2 regions of the Microbacterium sp. NPDC076768 genome follow, and region 1 is predicted to be linked to the other one. Evidence: predicted binding sites of a transcription regulator. Region 1 holds the regulator's gene; the other holds the start of a gene.
The links. Region 1 encodes LexA, which represses DNA repair genes until DNA is damaged. Its sites were predicted from a motif close to TCGAACANNTGTTCGA; they were not measured.
Positions count from the first base shown of each region.

Region 2: a site for LexA is predicted at 3,793-3,808, ahead of AB0O87_RS06910 (DUF222 domain-containing protein). Genes of this name have one in related genera too.

Region 1 is NZ_JBFBMU010000003.1:383,559-391,494, reverse strand. It holds gene AB0O87_RS14060 (histidinol-phosphate transaminase) at 1-864, opposite strand, end outside; gene AB0O87_RS14055 (LysM peptidoglycan-binding domain-containing protein) at 934-1,302, opposite strand; gene lexA (transcriptional repressor LexA) at 1,592-2,284, shown strand; gene metE (5-methyltetrahydropteroyltriglutamate--homocysteine S-methyltransferase) at 2,347-4,659, opposite strand; gene AB0O87_RS14040 (methylenetetrahydrofolate reductase) at 4,697-5,644, opposite strand; gene AB0O87_RS14035 (prolyl oligopeptidase family serine peptidase) at 5,832-7,700, shown strand; gene smpB (SsrA-binding protein SmpB) at 7,707-7,936, opposite strand, start outside.
Region 2 is NZ_JBFBMU010000002.1:95,488-103,423, reverse strand. It holds gene AB0O87_RS06935 (SMR family transporter) at 1-188, shown strand, start outside; gene murQ (N-acetylmuramic acid 6-phosphate etherase) at 216-1,151, opposite strand; gene AB0O87_RS06925 (BadF/BadG/BcrA/BcrD ATPase family protein) at 1,141-2,046, opposite strand; gene AB0O87_RS06920 (MurR/RpiR family transcriptional regulator) at 2,125-3,000, shown strand; gene AB0O87_RS06915 (alpha/beta hydrolase family protein) at 3,019-3,687, opposite strand; gene AB0O87_RS06910 (DUF222 domain-containing protein) at 3,838-5,199, shown strand; gene AB0O87_RS06905 (sugar-binding protein) at 5,347-6,462, opposite strand; gene mmsB (multiple monosaccharide ABC transporter permease) at 6,522-7,895, opposite strand; gene mmsA (multiple monosaccharide ABC transporter ATP-binding protein) at 7,892-7,936, opposite strand, start outside.

The DNA.
Region 1 (7,936 bases):
GGTGATGCGATCGCGCTGCTCGACAATCTCATCTACCATCCCGAGCATCACGTCAGAGTTGCGTAGCGCAGCCACGGCTGCAGCCTGGGTGAGCGTGCTCAGGTGGTACGGCAAACGGACAAGTCGGAGCGCGTCAATAATCGTGGGATCTGCCGCGAGGTAGCCCACTCTGGCGCCGGCGAAGGCGAATGCCTTGCTCATCGTGCGCGAGACCGCGAGCCGCTGACGCCCTTCAAGCAATGTCAGCGCCGAGGCAGAGTCGTGCGGAGCGAACTCCTGATATGCCTCATCGACAATGACGATTCCCCGCGCGGCCTCGTAGACGGCCTCAACAACTTCAAGACTGAGAGGCGTGCCCGTGGGGTTGTTCGGCGTGCAAAGAATGACGACGTCTGGATCTGCTGCGCGTACCTGCTCCGCCGCATCTTCTGGAGTGATCGTGTAGTCGGGTTGCCTGGTCCCCGCAATCCAACGCGCGCCCGTGCCCTGGGCGATCAGCGGATACATCGAATAGGTCGGCCCGAATCCAAAGACGGTGCGGCCTGGGCCACCAAAAGCCTGCAAGATGTGCTGCAGCACCTCGTTTGAACCGTTGCCAGCCCATATTTGCTCTGGCATCACGCCATGACCCAGGTACTCCGCAAAAGCTTCACGAAGGGCAGTGAACTCCCGGTCCGGGTACCTGTTGACATCGCGAATCGCTACGGCGATTTCATCAAGGATGTCGCTCGCCACCTCGTCAGGAACCGGATGCGTGTTCTCGTTGACGTTGAGGGCGATCGGTAGTGGAGCCTGGGGAGCACCGTACGGAGTAAGACCACGAAGGTCGTCGCGTAGCGGCAGATCGTTGAGGGAGAGGGTCACCCTTCCCATGCTAAGCCGCCAACCGAGCCAATGCCCAAACCCACTGCAAGCTGCGCAGCTGCAACCTGATTAGCTTGCGTACTGCGCCGGGATCGCGAGCGTCTGGCCGATCTGCAGTTCTCCACTGCGCAGCACGTTCATGCGAGTGATGTCTCCGATAACCTCACGCGGGTCGGTACCAGGAGCGACCGTCGTCGCGATCGACCAGAGCGTATCGCCCGGCATCACCGTAACGGTCTCGACGTTCACCGCGGCAACGTCGTCACCAGATGCGGAAGCACTTCCCCCGCTAATCGCAGCAAAGGCAATGCCAGCCGCCAGGGGAACAGAAGCAAGCCCAAGAAGCACCGCACGACCGCGACCGGTGAGCCGGAGGCGCGTCGTCGAGCCATTCGTTGCGGGGATGACCGCTGCGGTGCTGACGCTGATGCTGCTCATGCCGTGCTCCTTACGCTGTTCCGCAGTGGTGACCCCTGCGGGGAAGTTGGCGTAGCGTTCGCATTCGCGTCTCGGCCGGGAGCCGTGAATGCGAAGCTACGTTCCGAAGATATCTTCGAATTCGAATAACTGTCAAGTTTTCTTCGAAACCGAGTACTCGTTTTGCGCAACACGCTCGAACAGATCTTCCAGATTTGCCCGATTCTCGGATACGGTTTCGATAGGAACACCCCACCACGGGCCTCCGACATTCGAAGAGGGACGTCGGATTACGCACCTAAGGAGCACGATGAGCGAGAACTCTGCCCCCGAGTCGGAGTCACCGCGGACCCGCCGGCGCAAGAATCTGAGCCCCAAGCAGATGGCGATCCTCGAGGTCATTCAGCACTCGATCGCCCATCAGGGCTACCCGCCGAGTATGCGAGAGATCGGCGATGCGGTTGGTCTGAAGTCGTTGTCGAGTGTGACTCATCAGCTTGGCCAGCTCGAGCTCAGCGGCTACCTGCGGCGTGACCCTGGCAAGACGAGGGCGATGGAGGTCTTGATCGATCTGCCAGGCAGCGGCGGCGGCACGGAGAACCCAGACGATGGCGCGACCCCTGTGGGCGATGCAGCCCTGGTGCCTCTGGTGGGTCGCATCGCGGCCGGCGTGCCCATCACCGCCGACCAGCAGGTCGAGGAGATTTTTCCCCTTCCGCGTCAGCTGGTGGGCAAGGGCGACCTCTTCATGCTCAAAGTCTCTGGTGAGTCAATGATCGACGCCGCAATCTGCGATGGCGATTGGGTAGTGGTGCGGTCACAGAACAGTGCCGAGAACGGCGAGATCGTAGCAGCGATGCTGGATGGCGAGGCGACAGTTAAGGTACTGCGCCGTCGGGACGGGCACACCTGGCTTCTGCCCCGGAACTCGGCGTTCGAGCCGATCCTCGGTGATGAGGCCGTAGTGCTCGGCAAGATTGTCGCCGTGCTGCGCGCCGTCTGATCCCTTAAGCGCGACGAAGGCTCTCCCTGACACAGGGAGAGCCTTCGTTCATTTGTCGGAACCTAGACAGCCACGCTCACGTCCGCTCGCACACGGTGCGTTGCTTCGACGATGTTGCGCAACGACGCAGTGGTCTCGGCGTAGCCTCGCGTTTTCAGACCGCAGTCGGGATTGACCCACAGCTGTCGAAGGGGAATCTCTTCGACAGCACGACGCAGCAGCGACTCAACCTCTTCGACCGTAGGTACGCGCGGTGAGTGAATGTCGTAGACCCCAGGCCCGATGCCGTGATCGAAGCCTGATTGGGCGACATCGGTGACCACCTCCATGCGGCTGCGCGCGGCTTCGATTGAGGTGACGTCGGCATCAAGAGCGCGGATCGCATCGATCACCACGCCGAACTCCGAGTAACACAGGTGGGTGTGCACCTGAGTTCCTGCAGACGCACCGCCCGTCGCCAGCCGGAACGAGCCGACTGACCATTCGAGGTAGGCGGCTTGGTCTGCCTGTTTCAACGGCAGCAGTTCACGCAGCGCTGGTTCGTCGACCTGAATGATGGCGATCCCCGCGCGTTCGAGGTCTTGCACCTCTTCGCGCAGTGCCAAGGCCACCTGGTTAGCTGTGTCGCGAAGCGGCTGGTCGTCACGGACGAATGACCAGGCGAGGATGGTCACAGGACCGGTGAGCATGCCTTTCAGGTGTTTTGCTGTCAGCGACTGGGCGTACGTTGTCCAGTCGATCGTGATGGGCGCTGGTCTTGCGACATCACCCCACAGGATCGAGGGTCGGGTGGCCCGCGATCCGTACGACTGCACCCACCCGTTCTCCGTCACTGCGAAGCCTTCGAGGTGCTCAGCGAAGTACTGCACCATGTCGTTGCGCTCTGGCTCGCCGTGCACCAAGACGTCTAGGCCGAGATCTTCCTGCAGGGAGACCACCGCAGCGACCTCACGGCGCAGGAACTCTTCGTAGTCATCTTCCGGAATCTCGCCCCGGATGAACTGGGCGCGCGCACGACGGATATCTGCCGTCTGCGGGAACGAGCCAATCGTCGTCAGCGGCAGGGGTGGCAGTCCGAGCGCTTCCTGTGCGCTTTCTCGCTCTGCGTAGGCGACGCGCGAGAAGTCTGCTTGTGCAAGCTCGCGCCGGCGAACCGCCCCATCACGCACCCCGGGCGCGGACAGTCGGTCTGCCAGGGCAGCAGACGCCGACTCGAGGGCGGCGGTGATCCCCTGTCGCCCGTCAGTGAGGCCGCGTGCAAGCGTCACCACCTGCTCGACTTTCTGATCGGCGAAAGCCAGCCATGAGACGAGGCGTGCATCCAGTTTCGATTCGTCGGTGACATCGTGCGGCACATGCAAAAGCGAGGTCGACGTCGCGGCCGCGATGCTGCGAGCCCCGATGCCCTGGAGAGACTCCAATGTCGTGAGAGCGGCATCGAGGTCGCCGCGCCAGATGTTGTGCCCGTCGATGACTCCGCCCACAATCACCTTGTTCTCGATGCCTGGCACCGCGGCAGGAACCTGGCCTCGCACCAGATCGATCGCGATGGCCTCAATGGGCGCAGCCGCCAGCACAGGGAAGACATCGCCGAGATCGGCGTAGGGCGCCGCAACGAGAATCGCTGGGCGCAGCTGTGCACCGCCGAGCGCCGCCAGTGCCCGTTCAGCAGATGCTGCCAACCGTGCAACGGAGGCAGGGAGCGACTCGCTGACAAGCGCCGGTTCATCGATCTGGATCCACTCCGCACCCGCCTCTTTCAACCTCGCGAGCAGTTCGACGTAGACGGGAAGCAGATCATCCAGGCGACTCAACGGCTCGAAGCCGTCTGGCGCTGCCTCTGACGCCTTCGCGAGCGCAAGCAACGTCACTGGACCCACAAGCGTCGGACGGGTGACGTACCCCTGCGCTTTTGCCTCGGCTACCTGGCGAACGATCCGATCGTGCGCCAGCGTGAAAACCGTCTCAGGACCGATCTCTGGCACCAGGTAGTGATAGTTCGAGTCGAACCACTTCGTCATCTCCAGCGGGGCCCGCTCGCCCTGCCCTCTGGCGACAGTGAAGTACGCAGACAAGCCGATCGTGCCGTCGCTCTCGCGCAGATCGTCGAACCGCGACGGAATGGCTCCGACAGTGACCGCCGTATCGAGAACCTGGTCATAGAACGAAAAGGACTCAGGGATCGCTGAGTCGTGCTGGCCCAGTCCGAGCGCGGCGAGCCGCTGACGCGTCGCCGTACGAAGCTCCGCTGCTGTGCGCTCCAGTTCCTCTTCTCCGATGCGTCCGGCCCAGAACGACTCGACGGCTTTCTTCAGCTCACGGCGACGACCGATCCGCGGATAGCCGAGGATCGTGCCTTTAGGGAATGCAGTCATGATCTTTCCTTTCGACAGATGTGTATACGACAGGGGTTTAGTGGCGCAGTGCCGGGAGTACCCCGGCTTCTGCAAGAACACGCAGAACGGTTTCGTGTTGGTTGAACGCATACAGATGCACGCCAGGGGCGCCACCCTCGACGACATCGCGGGTAAGCCGAGCTGCCCATGCGATACCGATCTCGCGGCGCCCTTCGCTGGTGGGTTCGACGTCGAGAGCGATGGCGAGTTCACTCGGAAGGTCTTCCCCCGTGAGTTCCAATACGCGGGTAAGACGCGCAGGCGATGTGATGGGCATGATGCCTGGAACGATCGGAATCGTGACCCCGGCAATTCGAGCGCGCTCCACGAAGGCGAGGTAGTCATCCGGGTGGAAGAACAGTTGCGTGATGGCGAAGGTCGCACCGGCTGCCTGTTTGGCCAGCAGCGCTTCGACATCTTGTGTGCGGTGAGTTGCCCGTGGATGTCCCTTGGGGAATGCGGCGACGGCGATGTTGACCTTCTTGCCCGGCGTCACGCGAGCAGCGCCAGGAAGCCCTGGCACTGGGGTCTCCTCGTATGGCGCTCGTTCGGCCTGGACGCGACCGATCAGCTGCACAAGCTGCGCGGAACTCTCCAGGTCACCGAGGAAGGCCTCGCTCTCTCCCGCAGGCGGGTCGCCCCGAAGAGCGAGGAAGCTGAGGATGCCGGCGTCGAGAAACTCTCGGATGAGCGTCGCCGCTCCCGCATACGTGTTTCCGACGCAAGTCAGGTGCGCCAACGGTTCGACACCTGTGTGCTCGCGGATGAAGCGGAGTACATCCAGCGATCGTCCACCCGACGACCCGCCCGCGCCGTACGTGACCGACAAAAAGTCGGGACCGGTCGCGGCAAGATGCCGCACGGTATCGTGCAATGCCGCTTCGCTCGACGCCGAACGTGGCGGATACAACTCGAAAGAGAACGGCACTCGAGACTCGGGTGCTGGATGCGTCTCAATAGACATTTCTCTCCTGGGGACAAGGCGGGCCTGGGCCGCGGACGGCGCAGATAACGTCGTTCGCTGGCGGGTGCCGGGCTCGGCTGTCGCTCTACACCTCGGGGTGAACCGGGTGTTTCCAGAAACCTAGAACAGAGCGTTCTTTTGGCGCATATGTGTGACGCCGTATGTCGTGGGCCCATAGGCTCGAAGCATGTCTTCGTCCCCCTACGGTTCCTGGTCATCGCCTTTCACCGCCTCGGCTGTGGCGGCCTCTTCGCCCCGGATCGACGGCGCTCGCTTCGTCGGCACAGAGATTTGGTGGGGCGAGTCTGTGCCGCAGGAAAAGGGAAGGGTGAGCGTGCGCAGCTCCTCCGGCAGCGAGATCTTGCCTGCACCGTGGAGCGCCCGCTCTCGCGTGCACGAGTACGGCGGCGGTGCGTGGGAAGCAGATGGTGAGCACACGCTTTACTTCGTCGACGCCGCCAGCCAGCGGGTGTACAAGGTGACGCCGGGAGCGGATCCACTCCCCCTCACCCCTCCTGGGCCATCCCACGGCGGCCTCCGCTTCAAGAGTGGTCGCCTGCTTGCGGTGCGCGAAGACCTTTCGGTGGAGCCGCACGCCCGTGCGATCGTGGAGATTCCTGTAGACGGATCCGCAGCAGACGATGCCTCGGCGCTGCGCGTCATCACCACAGGAAACGGCTTCGTGGCCCACCCGGCACTTTCGCCAGACGGCTCACGCGTCGCGTGGGTGGGTTGGGAAAACGGACGGATGCCGTGGGAACAGGCCAGCGTCTGGGTCGCGTCCGTCGAAGGTGGGCTGCCCCAGCAGGTACCAACGAGAGCGGCACTGCAACCTGAGTGGCTCAACGACAACGAGCTCATCTTCGCTGACGACCCGCACGGGCGCTGGGGGCTTCACACCATCACGCTCGACGGCGTGAATCCGACGGGCCCTGCCCGGCCCCTGACATCGGCAGACGCCGACATTGGCTACGGCCTGTGGGTGCTCGGCAACCGCTGGTACCGCGTGCTGGATGACGGACGCATCATCGCAGTCCACACGAATGGGCGCGATGAGGTCGTCATGATCGACCGCGACGGAGCGGTGAGTCCGCTCCCAGTTCCCGGGGATGGACATGTCAGCGTCGACGATGCGAGCGGGACCCGAGTGCTCCTTTCCGGCAACGGCTCGCGCGTGACGCCGGGCGTGTGGTGCGTAGATGTCGACTCGGGCGAAGTCGTCACGATTCGCGGCGGAGAGCCCACAGATCCGCAGTGGATGCCTCCGGCAGTCTCGCTCGAGGTCGAAGGACGGCACGGCGCTGTGCATGCCTTCGCGTACCCACCAGCTCATCCCGAGATCAGCGCCTCAGATGACGAACTGCCGCCCTATATTGTGTTCGTGCACGGCGGACCGACCGCCCATGTCACCGGCGCCTCTTCGGCAGCAATCGCCTACTACACGAGTCGCGGCATCGGCGTTCTCGATGTGAACTACGGCGGCTCTACCGGCTACGGACGAGAGTACCGAGAGCGACTGAACGGCCAATGGGGCGTCGTCGACGTCGATGACGTGATCTCCGCGGCGCAATTCCTCGCCGACGCCGGGCTCGCCGACAGGGCGCGCATCGCCATCCGTGGAGGTTCCGCTGGCGGGTGGACGGTGCTTTCTGCGCTGGTGAAGGGCGGTGCTTTCGCGGCGGGAATCAGCCGATACGGCGTCGCTGACCTCCGCATGTTGGTGGCGGAGAGCCACGACTTCGAAGCGCCGTACATCGACGGCTTAGTGGGCCCGCTCCCCTCCCATGAACACCTTTACGTCGAGCGCTCGCCACTCACGCATGCCGACCGCATCGATGTTCCTGTGCTGCTGTTCCAGGGCGAAGACGACCGTGTGGTGCCGCCATCGCAGTCCGAGGCCATCCGTGCCGCACTCGCGGAGCGCGGCGTCGACCACGAATACGTCTTGTATCCCGCGGAGGGGCATGGTTTTCGCAACGCAGAGACAATCGTTGATGCTCTCGAGCGCGAGCTCGCGTTTCTGGGCCGAGTGTTCGGTTTCGAACCGCAGCTTTAGGAGGCGTTACTCGCCGGTGCGGTTGCGGAGACGCATCGCACGGTCAGCCTCACGCGTGTCTTGACGCTCGCGCAGAGTCTGCCGCTTGTCGTATTCGCGCTTACCCTTCGCGAGAGCGATCTCGACCTTGGCGCGGCCATCGGAAAAGTACAGCTTGAGTGGGATAAGCGTGTAGCCACCTGCGGAGACCGCATGCGCGATCTTCGTGATCTCTTCCCTGTGCAACAAGAGCTTGC
Region 2 (7,936 bases), on a different contig from region 1:
TCGGAGCCATCCTCGCACTGGGCATGCCGGTGGGGGTCGCCTATGGAATCTGGGCAGCTGCCGGTGTTGCCCTTACCGCGGTGCTCGGTCGCGTGATCTTCAAAGATCACTTCTCCGCACTCATGGCTGTGGGCGTGGCCCTCATCGTCGTCGGGGTGGGACTGATCGAGTTCGGAGGGGCGCACTAGCGCCGGGATTCAGGAATGAGCCCGAATTCAGGAAAGCGTCGCGATGGCCACGCGAAGTATGCCGTCAGCGGCATCTAGTGCTGTGGCTGCAGACTCCGGTGAAGCGTTCGTTGCGAGCATCAGCAGGGCGAGCTTGACGGAGCCATCAGCCGCCCGCAGTGCTTCTGCCGCTTCGTCGACTCCGACTCCGGCGAGCTGGGAGACTGTGCGAATCGAACGTGCGTGAAGCTTCTCGTTGGTTGCCAACAGGTCGACCATCACGCCGTGGTACGTCTTGCCGAGCTTGATCATCGACAGGGTCGTCAGCATATTGACGACGAGCTTCTGGGCTGTGCCCGATTTCAGTCGAGTGGATCCAGAGATGAATTCAGGCCCGGTAATGACTTCGATCGCGATCTCGGCCGCGGCGCCAATCTCGGAGTGGGCATTTGAGGCGATGGCGGCCGTGAACGCGCCGATGCTGCGCGCGTAGGTCAACCCGCCCACCACGTAGGGCGTGCGACCAGAGGCAGAGATCCCCACCACTGTGTCGCGCGCCGTGAGGTGGAGCTCGCGCAGCGAAGCCTCCGCCGCTTCATGGTCATCCTCGGCATTTTCTACTGCCGAGCGGATTGCTGTCTCTCCCCCCGCGATGAGACCGACCACCATCGACGGATCAGTGCCGAAAGTGGGAGGGCACTCGCTGGCATCCAGCACCCCGATACGGCCTGCCGTTCCTGCTCCGATGTAAATCAGGCGACCTCCGTGCCGGAAGCGCTCGGCGATTCCATCGACCACGACGGCGATCTCTTCTGCACACTCGCCGACCGCCGCAGGCACGCGGTGGTCCTGCGCGTTCATCTGGCGCACGAGTTCCGCTGTGCTCAGAAGATCGAGGTCGCCTCGCTCTGTCGTCGACGCTTCGGTGTCGAGGCGATCCAGCACAGAGAGCATCTCGGTGAGGCGCAAGTTGTCATCCGGCACGATGCACGAACCTTTCGTGAGGGAGGTCGGTACGGTGCGCGATCAGCAGCGCGCCGTCGAGGGCATCACCCGCCGACGGCACAACGTCTCGACCGGCAGTGTGAAGTGCGGAGATCAGTTCTCCGCGGAACCAGACGTGGTCTGTGAGCCCACCGTGCAGCGCGACTTCGCGAGTCTGCGGCGATGATGCGGTGGCAGAGGTCGTGAGCAGGCGCACCGCTTCGAGAGCGATGTCGCGAGCGACGCGGTCGCCCAGAGCTGCAGCGTTCAGCACGAACGGGGCGAGGGTAGCGAGGCGCCTTGGCAACGGTCCCTCTTGTGCGAGCCAGCCCTGCACATCTGCGGCTGACCCCACGGCGTCGGCAAGCGCCTCGGTGAGCGTCGTGGTCGTGCCATTTTCGACAGTGCGCAGCAGGGCTCGCAGTGCCTCTCGTCCAAGCCACGAGCCGCTACCGAAGTCGCCAAGCTCGGGCCCCCACCCATCAATGAGGCGGGCACCGCCCGTCTCGATTCCGAGGGCCGCGGCGCCGGTCCCGGCAATAAGTAGCGCACCTGGTGCTCCGTCGAGCGCTCCGGCGTGGGCGGTAACAACATCAGAGGTGACGACAGCGCGGGATCCGAGAGCGCCAGCGAGATGATTCGCTAGTTCTTGGCCCGCCTGCGGAGCGAGCCACGCACCAGCCGCCCCCACGCTGACAACCTCGACACCCGCTGACCGCAGGTCTTCGACTTCGAGCAACGACATGATCGCCGAGGCCGCCGCCTGCACTCCCCCTGAGGCTGCAAGGCCTGGCGCCCCCGTGCCCGCACGCTCAGCACTGGACTCGTTGCCGGTGATACGCACCCGGCACCGCGACTTACCGAGGTCAACAGAGACAGTCAGGCGCTCGCTCATCAGTTCTCCTCGATAGCCAAAATAAGGGGTGTGAAAAGAGACTACATGCCAACTAGAATCTATGAAAATGATTTACATATGACTGGCGGAGGAACGATGAGTATCCAATCGACGATCGAGGCCGCCGTTTCGACTTTGCCGCCGTCGCTCGCTCGCATCGCCCACGTTGTGCGCGAAAACCCGTCCGTCGTCATCGAAAAGACAATCAACGACCTCGCGGAAGAGTGCCATACCTCCGTCGCCTCGGTCGTGAGGTTCTGTCGCGCGATCGGCTTCAGCGGCTACGCCCCACTTCGCATGGCGCTCGCTGCGGAGCTCGGCAAGGAGTCTGCACAGTTCTCCGCGCGCGGTGCCTTTGGGTCAGAGATTTCTGAGAAAGACTCTCTGCGCGAAGCCGTATCGAAGATCGCCGCGCTCGAACTTCTCGCCATCGAAGAAACGGTGACACAGCTGGACTTTGATGCTCTGGAAACAGCGATCGACGCGATCGACCGGTCTGACCGGGTTCTCCTTTATGGGTTGGGTGCCAGTCGCTTCGTGGCCGAAGATCTCACCCACAAGCTCTTGCGAGTGGGGCGCAACGCCCATATGCCCACCGATCCACACGAGGCTGTCGCGGTATCGGTGCTGCACACTGTGCCGACCGTCGCGATCGGCTTCTCGCACTCAGGAGCAACGCTGGAGACGGTGCGCTTTCTTGAGGCGGCGCGCGCCGGCGGCGCCGCAACGATCGCAGTCACCTCGGCCAAGGACTCCCCCCTCACACGCATGGCGGATCACTCGCTGTTCACAGAGGTGCGGGAGTCGACCTTCCGCGCGGGGGCGATGGTGAGCAGGATTGCACAGCTCACGCTCGTCGACTGTCTCTTCATCGGTGTCGCTAAGCGACGCTATGCCGAGACGGTAGACGCGCTGCAGCGCACGCGAGAGGCTGCGCACGCGCTGCGCGGCTGACAGGGTGCGTAAGACCGGTCAGGCTTCACCAAACATTTCAGGAAGAGATGTCACGAACTCCGAGAAATGGCTGTACCAGACGGTGTGCGCCGCACCAGGGATGCTGCGCACAGTCACTCCACTCTGCTCCAACCGTTGGGCATCATCGTCGCCGACCCAGATGCTAGGGTCCGCTCGAATCATGATGGAACCTGGCGCCGCCGTCCACGATTCATCGCGCCCACAGGAGAGGGCCGCCGAAGTCGACGGGTCGAATCTTTCCGCGGCCCGCGCCTCCACCACAGCGTCTTCTGCCGAGTAGAACGGTCGACTTCGACGCAGGTCATGGGCGGAGAGCCGCGCAGCGCGATCTCGTGCGTATGCGGCGATAAGTGTCCTACGGTCATCACCGCCCGCGAACGAGAACGAAGCATCCACGTACACGGTGAGTTCTGGTTGTAGTCGCGCTGCCACCGCCGCAAGAACGGTCGCTCCGTAAGAATGCCCGATGGCAGAAACCGGTTGGCCAGGAGCAAGGAACCGCACGGTCTCGTCGACCGCAGCCGCCGCGCGCTCAACTGTCAGTTGAGGATCACGTGGAGATAGCCCATGGCCGGGAAGATCAAGCGCCAGCACGCGGTAGCCCCGACGGGTGAGGAGCGGCATCAGACGCCACCAGCTTTCCGCTGACCCCATGAGTCCATGCAGCAGAACAGCGACGCGGGCCCCTCCCCCAGATCGACCGCATTGAGCAACACCCGAACAGTAAATCAGGCTGTGCCCAGTGGTTCCATGCGGAGTTCAGGCGGGCGCACAAATCGAGGTTCGAATGTCGGTGGTCCGTGGTGGACTGAAGCCATGACCGCACTCCTCGACGCGACAGACTCGCAGATGGCGATGCTCGCCAATCTCGTCGCGTCTCTTGAGGTGGCTGAGTCAACGTTAAGCAGTATGCAAGCAGCACGCGACGGCATGTTGGCGATGGCAGGCCGCCTGGCGATCGATATCGCGCGGGCCGCCTCCCATCCAGACCACGGCGACATGGCTATCCGCACGATAGCGGCCGAGATCGGCGCAGCTCAGCATGTGAGTGATCGCACTGTCGAGCGCCGCATGGCAGACGCCTCCTGGCTCGTGGAACGCTTTCCGACGGTGTGGGAAGCGCAAGGAGATGGCCGCATCTCTAGCGCACATTCCCGCGTAATCGTCGACGCGGGCGCCCACCTCGACGATGCAGACAACCGCCAGGCATACGCTGCACAGATCATCGCGATTGCCGAGACCGAGTCACCGAATCGGCTACGTCGGCTGGCGCGCCGGGCAGCAGAACGCTTCCAAGAGCGCACGATCGATGAACGCCATCGCGATGCCCGCGAGACCCGTCGCATCTGGGTAAAAGAGTGCGACGACGGTATGGCGATTTTGTCTGCATACGGCCCCGTTGCCCTTGTTCACGGCATGTTTGATCGGCTCTCCCAAATGGCACATGCGGTGCACGGCGAGAACGTCAAGACTGCAAGGGATGCTGGTACTGGTGCCTGTGCAGATGAGCGCACCATCGACCAACTCCGCACCGACCTCCTGATCGACCTCGCGCTCACCGGCATCCCCGTTGGTCACGACACCACCGATGCGTTGCTTAGTGAGATCCACGCGAAGGTAGAGATTACGGTCCCGGTCATGACGCTCATCGGCGACGACGTGCTCCCGCAGGTTGCTCGCCCTCGTGGCACCCCCTCGCGCCTGAACGCCCACGAGCGCGCGCTCCGCAGCGCAGCACCGCCAGCCGAGCTCGACGGGACGGCCCCCATTGATGCAGCGACGGCTCGATCCCTCGCTGGCCAGGCGATCGGCTGGGATCGCGTGCTCACGCACCCGATCTCCGGCAACCTTCTTGCGGTGGACCGATATCGACCGAGCGAACATCTGCGGCGGCATCTGCGCGCACGCGACCAACGGTGTCGGTTTCCCGGGTGCGGGATCGCGTCGAGAAAATGCGACCTCGACCACAACCACGCCGCAGCCCACGGGGGCTCGACATCAGACACAAACCTCTCGGCGTTCTGTCGGCGTCATCACATGCTGAAGCATCACTCCCCCTGGCACGTAGAACAGCAACAAGGCGCTCTTCTCGAGTGGACGAGCCCAACCGGTCGCGTCTACATCGACCGTCCACCCGCACAGAACACCGTCGTTTTCGTCGAGAGCGCGCCCTTCTGAGAACGCCGCTTCCTACTAACCCCGCACATACGACAAAGCCGCACATGCAAAAGAGCCGCCCAGACCCGAAGGTCTGAGCGGCTCTGTTGCAAAGAACCTCTTAGAGGGAACCTCGTTAGAGAAAACCTCTTTAGAGAGAATCTCTGCTTAGTTGTACGAGTTCACGATCTCGAGCAGGCTCGGGACGTTGGCGTACGACTCGGCAGCGTTCGCCTGCGTGACGATGATCGGGTCAAGCAGGTAGGCCGGAACCACCTTCACACCGTTGTCGTACTGCTCGGTGTCGTTGACGTCAGCGTCTTCGCCCTTCTGCAGCTGGCCGACCATCTTGATGGACTGCTCAACGAGAAGTGCGGTGTCCTTGTTGATCGTGGAGTACTGCACGCCCTCCATGATCGACTTCACCGACTCAACCTCAGAGTCCTGACCGGTGACAACCGGAACCGGCTTGCCGGCCTGCTGCACCGAGGTGATGATGGCGCGAGCGAGGGTGTCGTTCGGGGAAAGAACGCCGTCGATCACGGTGTCACCGCTGTATGAGCCGGTGAGCAGCGTGTCCATACGGTTCTGGGCGTTCTCAGCCAACCAGCCCTCAGTCGCCGTCTGGTTGATCTCCGTCTGACCGGAAACGACGTTCAGGGTTCCGTCGTCGATCTTCGGCTGGAGCACGTCCATCGCGCCATCGAAGAACACAGCGGAGTTCGCGTCATCCGGCGAACCGGAGAACAACTCGATGTTGTACGGAGCGTCGTGGTCTGCGCGCTCGGCAAGACCATCCAGCAGAGCCTGCCCCTGGAGCTGGCCGACCTTGAAGTTGTCGAAGGCGACGTAGTAGTCCACAGCTTCGGTGTTCTCGATCAGACGGTCGTAGGCGATCACGTAGGCGCCGGCATCCTGAGCCGCCTGCACCTGCGTGGCCAGCTGCTTGCCGTCCTTCGCGCCGATGATGATGACCTTGGCACCGTTGGTGACCATGGCCTGGATCTGGTTCTGCTGCTCGGCAACCGTGTTCGTGGCCGGCGCATACTGCACGTCAGCCTTGAAGCCGGCCTCTTCGAGACCCTCGGTGAACAGCTTTCCGGCGAGCACCCAGTTCTCAGACGTCTTGTCCGGGAGGGCGACACCGATGGTGGCGTCGGCGGCGAAACCTGCTGTGGCTTCCTCGCCTGATCCTGTGTCACCGCCACGCTCGGAGGAGCAGCCGGTGAGTGCGAAGGCACCTGCGGCGACAAGCGCTGTCGCCGACAGAAGAATCTTCTTCATGTGATCTCTTTCTCTGGTTGTGTGAAGGTCTTTTCGCGCGTGCGCACGCGATTCGACCCCTACTTTCCGCGCGTCTCGTCGACGGCGGGGGCTTCGTATTTCTGGCTGGTGGGGTAGTTCGCCTGCGGGTCGAACGTTTCGGTAGCCGGATCCTTCTTGCTACCGAACTGGCGGGTCATGAAGGCGATGATCGACGGCCTGCCCTGCTGCTTGTTCCAGACGTCGATGCCGACGGCGAACAGCAACACGAGACCCTTGATCATGGCGACCACGTCGGCACCCTGACCAAGCAGCGCAAGACCGTTGTTCAGGAACGCCATCACGAGACCACCGATGATCGAACCGATCACGGTACCGATACCGCCGGAGACAGCCGCGCCACCGATGAACACCGAAGCGATCGCGTCTAGCTCCCAGCCGGTGCCATCGTTCGGTCCAGAGGCCTGCGACCGAGCGACGAAGATCATGCCAGCCAGCGCTGCGAGCATCGACATGTTCATCATGACGAAGAAGTCGACCCAGCGATCCTTCACACCAGACAGACGAGCGGCCTGCCTGTTGCCACCAACGGCGTAGATGTGACGACCGAACACGGTGTTGCTCGTAATGAAGGAGTAGATGATGACAAGCGCAAGCAGGATGAGTCCTGGCACGGGGAAGCTGGTGCCAGGGCGACCGGTGGCGAACATCCATGCGGCGGCGATAACAACAATCGACAGCAGCACGACCTTCACGACACTCACCCACACAGGCGCCGTCTCTGAACCCATCTTGTGCTGCACGCGGCGTGTACGGATCTCCCAGACGATCAGCCAGGCGACGGCGACGAGCGCAAGAAGCATGGTGGGAACGTTGAAGGGCACTGGCAGCGCCACCTCGGGCAGGTAGCCCGTTCCGATGATCTGGAACCCCTTGGGAACCGGGATCGTCTGCGCCGAACCGATGAACTGCTGCGCGCCTCGGAAGAACAGCATGCCCGCAAGGGTGACGATAAACGCCGGCACCCCGACGTAGGCGACCCAGAAGCCTTGCCACGCACCCACGGCGGCGCCGACGGCGAGTCCGAGCAGAATCGCCAGCGGCCAAGGGAGGTTCCAGTCGGTCATCGACTTCGCGACGATGATGCCTGTGAATGCCGCGACGGAACCGACAGACAGGTCAATGTGACCCATGATGATGACCATCACCATGCCGATCGCGAGGATCAGGATGAAGGAGTACTGGTTGATGACGTTGATCAGGTTTCCTGAGGTCAACGTGGCGCCGTTTGGTCCGTTGCGCACCAGTGTCAGAATCTCGAACAGCACGATGATGACGATCAGGCTGCCGAGAATGCCGAACTGACGCAGCGACGAGGTGCCTCCACCGCCGAACATCTTGGTGATGTCCTTGAAGTGGAAGCCGCGCTTCGCGGAAGTGGTGTCGGTGGTCATGCGGATGCTTTCTGAGTCGCGGAGGTCATGCTGCGCATGAG